2 linked regions of the Flavisolibacter tropicus genome follow. The protein of the gene in region 1 interacts with the protein of each later gene in a pairwise test. Links are inferred from orthologs where the notes say so. Each region holds a gene or a part of one and is shown on either strand. Other genes may lie near its edges.

The links.
Region 2: the proteins of SY85_RS17645 (region 1) and priA interact in binary tests that used the Escherichia coli proteins (3 or more experiments, as listed by UniProt). The link is inferred for Flavisolibacter tropicus from one-to-one orthologs.

What each region holds. Positions count from the first base shown.
Region 1 is NZ_CP011390.1:4,140,911-4,144,060, reverse strand. Bases 206-3,024 are described here. They hold SY85_RS17645 (single-stranded DNA-binding protein), read right to left. Parts: upstream 1,925-3,024; coding sequence 1,487-1,924; downstream 206-1,486. Other genes in these bases: mutY (A/G-specific adenine glycosylase), read right to left, coding at 2,013-3,024; gldE (gliding motility-associated protein GldE), read right to left, coding at 206-1,400. Also shown: gliding motility lipoprotein GldD, read right to left, coding at 1-58; more of gldE, read right to left, coding at 48-205; more of mutY, read right to left, coding at 3,025-3,101. UniProt on the Escherichia coli protein: Plays an important role in DNA replication, recombination and repair. Binds to ssDNA and to an array of partner proteins to recruit them to their sites of action during DNA metabolism. Acts as a sliding platform that migrates on DNA via reptation.
Region 2 is NZ_CP011390.1:5,720,388-5,723,771, reverse strand. What follows is about bases 314-3,366. They hold priA (replication restart helicase PriA), read right to left. Parts: upstream 3,035-3,366; coding sequence 593-3,034; downstream 314-592. Other genes in these bases: SY85_RS24290 (GxxExxY protein), read right to left, coding at 3,060-3,366; SY85_RS24300 (NAD(P)H-binding protein), read left to right, coding at 314-591. Also shown: more of SY85_RS24300, read left to right, coding at 1-313; more of SY85_RS24290, read right to left, coding at 3,367-3,384.

The sequences.
Region 1 (3,150 bases):
TACACGCCGCCATCAGCACAGTTGCAACGGCTATCCATAATAGGCTCTTAGTCTTCATTTCGGTTGCGGTTGATCGTTACCTTAACGGTGTTGATGCGGTTTTTATTGATCTCTAATACAGTAAATTGAAAGTCGCCAGCGGTTACGGTTTCATCCTGGGCAGGGAATTTACCAGCTATTTCCAGTACCAGTCCGCCAAGAGAGTCACTTTCACCCCGCACTTCATCAAAGGTATCCAAGGCTAGTCTCATAGCCCTACACATATCGTGTAGCATTACCTTCGCATCAACAATATAGGTATCGTTATCAATTTGGCGCACGCTGTTTTCCTCTTCGTCAAACTCGTCCTTTATATCGCCAATAATTTCTTCCAGGATGTCTTCCATGGTTACAATACCGCTGGTGCCACCAAATTCATCTACTACCACGGCAAAGTGTATGCGCTTTGTGCGGAATTCTTCCAGCAGATCTTTGATCAGCTTAGACTCCGGCACAAAAAACGGCGCGCGGATAATGGTATGCCAGTCAAAATTGGGCTCGTGCAAATACGGTAAAAGGTCTTTAGTGTTGACCACACCAGCCACATTATCCAGCGTGTCTTTATATACCGGCAGGCGCGAGTAATGCAGGTCCTCTACTTTTCTAACAAGCTCACTAAAGGGAGTGTCGTATTCAACACCGTTTACATCCAGGCGAAAGCGCATGATCTGCTTTACGGAGATATTGCCAAACTTTACAATACCCTTTAGAATATTCTTTTCTTCTACAGAAGTTTCTTCATTGTTTACATCAATAGCGGCATCCAGCTGGCGCAGGCTTGCGCTCTCTACTTTATCAGCACCGCTTTGTTTACTGATATTGTCGGCTATGGCCACCATATATAAGCTGGGGCGGCGCAGTAAAAGATGTAAGGCTTCCACTACAGATGATGTACTGTAGGCAAAGCGCAGATTATTTTGAGTAGCCCATACTTTGGGCAGCACCTTTCCTATTAGCACCAGGATAAAGGCAATAACAATGATCTTTACCAGCATATCCAGGTTAATGGGTAATATAAAGTCCACGGTGCCCAGGTGTAAAATGCTATTCAGTAAGAAATTGGTCAGGATAATAATACTGATGTTGAAAAAAGTGCCGGCAATCAGTAAAGAAGTATAAACGGCTTTGCGTTCGTCTAATAAACTGGTAATGCGGCGGGCGGCGGCATGCTGTTTAGTTTTCAGCATGTTTACGTCTTTGCCCTGTAAGGTAAACAGCGCTACCTCAGCACCGGCTGTTACAAAGCTTAGTAAGAGTAAAATAATCAGCAGAACAACAAGAAAAACTGCCCCCTGCGGGTTTGCAGATATAATGGTGTAGGCTAGTGAAAATAGTAAGTTATCAACCGAATGATAGTCCAAAGCAACGATTTTGGTGAACAATATATGGATAAAGGCAGGATAATCCTGCCCTTATCTACACGACAAATTTATTTTATTTCTGCTATTTAAAAAGATAAGTCTTCATTCTCATCGAGCGGCGGTGGTACGTTTATTCCTTCCATACCCCCTGATTCAGTTTGTCCGCTCATAGCGGCGCCATGATTACCTTCGGTGCGCTTGTCTAGCATAATGAGGTTATCACCAACCACCTCGGTAGCAAACTTTCGGTTAGCCTCTTTGTCTTCCCAGCTGCGGGTACGCAGTCGGCCTTCTATATAGACCAAGCTGCCCTTGTGCAGGTACTTCTGGGCCAGTTCGGCCAATCCTCGCCACAATACTACGGTATGCCATTCGGTTTGGGATACCAATTTGCCTGAACGATCTTTAAAGGTTTCGGTGGTGGCCAGCGGAAATTTTGCAACAGCAATATTACCTTCTAAAAACTGTACATCCGGATCTTTACCTAAGTTGCCAATAAGCATAACTCTGTTTACGCCTCTCATACCATTCAAATTTTCGTTAGTGAATCGTCTAAAGCTTCGTATCTCTAATTTACTTAAAAGCAACAAATTGTTTGCCAGTAAGCTGGTGCTAATTTTTACTTAAGAATTGCTGTAAGGTTTTAGGAAAGGGATAACGCTCTAATTCATTTTTAACAACCCATTGAAAACCTTCTAGTTGCGGCTTTTTTTTAACTTCTAAATGGATAAAAGAAAAATGAATGGTTTGGTGAGAAAGCTTTTGTGTAAGGTTTACGGCAGCGCTAATGACTTCATATTGCGCAGGCCGAATGCCATAACTATGCTCTAATTGCAGCAGCACTTCGTTTTTATTTAGTTTTTTATCGGCTTCAATCAACAGGGGTTGATAAAGGTTCTGCCAAATATCTTTAGCGGTACGGTGCTGTATGGCCACCGCATTTCCGTATTGAAGAACAATGTAGTGAAACCAACGTTCACGTATCTGCGTCTTCTTGCTTTTGATGGGCAGCAAGGCCTGTTTGTTGCCCAAAAATGCCTGGCATTGCTCCTGGAAAAAACATTGGGAGCAATTGGGCACAGGCTTACAGATAACAGCGCCAAAGTCCATGATAGCCTGGTTATAGGCCGCGGCTTGTTTTTCCGGCAGCTGCTCCTGCGCTAACTGCGAAAAAACTTTTTTTCCTTCAGTAGTATCTATGGGCTGTTCCAGGGCATATATGCGGGAAAGCACCCGGAACACATTGCCATCCAGCACAGCGTATGGTGCATTATAAGCAAATGAGGCAATAGCAGCAGCGGTATAAGGCCCCACTCCTTTTAAGGCTAGTATTTCTCCATAGGTATCCGGAAAAATGCCATTGCGCTCGGTGGCAATAAAGCGGGCAGTAGCAATAAGGTTTCTACACCGCGAATAATACCCCAGCCCTTCCCATAATTTAAAAATGGCCTGATCAGGCGCAGCAGCCAGATCAGTTATAGTTGGAAACGTTTGTATAAAGCGTTCATAATATTTCCACCCCTGCTCTACCCGGGTTTGTTGTAAAATGATTTCGCTCAACCAAATTTTATACGGATCAGCTTCTCCTTTCCAGGGCATTTCGCGGCTATTTTCCTGGCGGTTCCATTGTAACAAACCCTTGGCAAAGGCGCGTCCCAAGTCTTTTTCTCCGTTTTTAGCGGTGCTTTTTGTTTTTCCCATTTATTTTAACAAAACAACAATTTCCTCCTGAAAGATGTTGTATAATGTT
Region 2 (3,384 bases), 1.6 Mb from region 1 along the record:
TATTATCATACCATTCGCGTATTGGTTCGTCGCCCAATAGAAAACAAAGATCCTAAAACAGAGGTGAAGCTAATTGACTTTACGGATGAAGAATCCTTTAAATTGGGTATATATGGCAGCGATACGGTGTTTGTTGCTGTTGGCACCACCCAGCAAAAAGAAAGAGGCGATAAAGAAGCTTACCGCAAAGTAGATTATGATATTCCAGTGAAAGCTGCTCGTCTCTGCCAGGAAACAGAATGTCCTCAATTATTATTGATCTCCTCAGTAGGTGCTAACCCTAAGGCCAGTAACTTCTACTTGCAACTAAAGGGTGAAGTGGAAGAAGCAGTAAAGGCACTGAATCTGCCCAGTGTTTCTGTTTTCAGGCCATCATTATTATTAGGTAACCGGCAGGAAAAACGTGCTGGTGAAAAAATAGCGCAAGCCGTTATGCCCTTTTTAGCATTGGGTATGTTTGGTGAATTAAGCAAGTACAAACCCATACATTCCGCAGACGTGGCCAAGGCCATGATGCTTACCGCTAAAGAACAAAAGCCAGGCTTCAATATCCTCGAGTACCAACAGATAAAAGCACTAGCCAGGCAATAAATTATATAGCATCTACATCTGGAACAAGCAATACATTTCGGAAGCGCTTTTCATTGTGTAGCACCGCTATGTATTTCTGAATATCTTGTTTACACTTGGCAATCAATTGGCTGTCGCGGGGAAGCTTTATCAACAACTCCATTAAATATAAATTGCGTACACGGTTGATCACTGGTTCGGCAGGACCTACTAGGTATTGTCCGTAAGCAGGATCCATAGATTGGGTAAACCGATGTGCAGCATCTTGCACCACATCGCGTTCCTTGTGCTTGAAGTGAACTTGGATAATCCGTGAGTAAGGAGGATAAAAGAATTGTTTGCGCTTTTCAATCTCTTCTACATACATACCTACAAAATCATGGCGCGCTACCTGCTGTAACACCGGATGGTTAGGAAGCGAGGTCTGAATCATCACCATTCCCTTTCCATCGCGCCGGCCGGCACGCCCACTCACCTGCTCCATCAACTGAAAGGCTCGTTCGTTCACACGGAAGTCAGCAAAGTGCACTAACGCATCGGCATCTAAGATGCCTACCAGCTCTACATTATCAAAATCTAGTCCCTTCACTACCATCTGCGTGCCCACCAACACATCAACCTTCTTCTGCTCAAACTGCTGTATAAGCACATCATGCGCGTTCTTATTACGAATGGCATCAAAATCCATCCGTCCTATTTTAACACCGTCCAGGTCTTTATCCAACACTTCTTCAATACGCTCGGTACCAAAACTGCGTTGTACCAGTTTATCGCTGCCACAGGCCATGCAGGTATGCACCGGCGGATAAATATTACCGCAATAGTGACACTTTAGCTTATTGGAGAACTTATGGTAAGTAAGCGATACATCACAATGCTTACACTGTGCTATCCAACCACATACCGTACAGGTCTGGTATGGCGAGTATCCTCTACGGTTTTGAAATAAGATCACCTGCTTACCACGGGCCACAGTAGCTTTAATGGATTCCATTAGCTGCATGGAGAACATGACTTTCTCGCCTGGCTTTCTAGGCACAGCGCGCAGGTCAATCATCTGAATGGTAGGCTGCTTCACGTCGCCATAACGCTCCATCAGTTCCACCAGGCCATACTTATCCGTTTTGGCATTGTGGTAAGATTCCAAACAAGGTGTTGCACTTCCTAATAATACTTTAGCCCCTGTTAAGCCTCCCAAGTAAATAGCCGCATCACGGGCATTGTAGCGGGGTGCAGGGTCTTGTTGCTTGTAAGAGCCATCATGCTCTTCGTCGCAAATGATCAGGCCAAGGTTCTGATAGGGCATGAACAAGGAAGAACGGGCACCCAGTACCACTTTCATCTCGCCACTCTTTACCTTATTCCATATTTCTACCCGTTCGTTATGATTGAACTTGGAGTGATAAATACCAATATAACCACCAAAGAATTTCTGCAACCGGCGGATGATCTGTGCCGTTAGTGCTATTTCCGGTAGCATATACAACACTTGCTTTCCCTGGCGGATCACTTGCTCTATGAGCTTGATGTATAATTGTGTCTTTCCGCTAGATGTTACGCCATGTAGTAAACATACATTCTTTACTTCCAGGGACTGTTTCACTTTTTCAAAAGCCTCGCTTTGCGCTGGTGAAAGTTCAAAATCAATATTTACATCTTTTGGCAGGTAGTGCAATCGATCGATAGCACGCTTCTCTGTCCTTAGAATGTTCTTCTCTACCAAGCCTTTTAACTGCGCATCGGTAGCATTGGATTTCTTTAATAGGTCAGGTTTGCTCACCTCTCCTTCTGTTTTCATCAGGTGCAGGTAGCTTAGTAAAAGCTCCATCTGCTTAGGCGCGCGGCTCCAGTTATTTAATAGCTCTGAAAGCTTTTCTTCATTATCGTATTCCGGATTGAGCAGCACAAAGGTTTCCTTCTTGGGAGCATAGGTTTGCTTTAGCGACTCCCACACAAAACACACCTTCTTTCCAATTAACCGGTTTACTACCGGATACACGTGGGAGGAATCCAGGATCAATTGTACTTCATTGAGTCGTAACTCGTGCTTCATCAGCAAGGCTTCCGCTATAAGGTATTCTTCGTTATCCAATGCGGAGAAGTCTTCACCATATTCTTCATTGAAAACGAGAACCGTCTCGCTGGAAAGTTTGAAGTGAGAAGGTAAAGCTGCTGCCATCACCTCACCTTCTGAACACATATAATAAGATGCCAGCCATTCCCATAATTGCAGCTGGAAGGGTTGAATAACAGGCGTAGCATCTAAAACGTTGATGATCTCTTTCGGCTCAAAACTTTGTGGCCTATCGGCATGTATGCGCTTAACAATACCGGCGTATTTTTTATTCTTCCCTAGATTTACTTCTACGCGGCAACCTGGTTTCAGGTTGGCCAATAAATGATCAGGAATTTCCCAGGTATAGTTTTTCGGGAGGGCCAGCGGTATGATAATTTCGGCGTACATTGTCGGAACCGGGATTTGGGGAGATTTAGGGATTAGGTAGAAAAGTTGTTTCTATAAACTTTGGATTTTTCAACCTTTTGAATTGCAAACTTGCTGCCCCAAAATTAAGCAGCAGCCCAACTTCCATGTTATATGCCTCTAAATAATTCTTGGCCTGAGCCAAATGAACATTTTCTAATTGGATAATTGCTTTCAATTCAACCATAATCTTTTCCTCTACATAAAAATCTACCCGGCGCTCACCTACTTGTTGCCCTTTATAATAAACTGGCATTTCCAACTCTCGGGTAAACCTCAAATTAACATCTTGGAATTCAATTTCTAAAGCTCTTTGATAAATAACCTCCTGA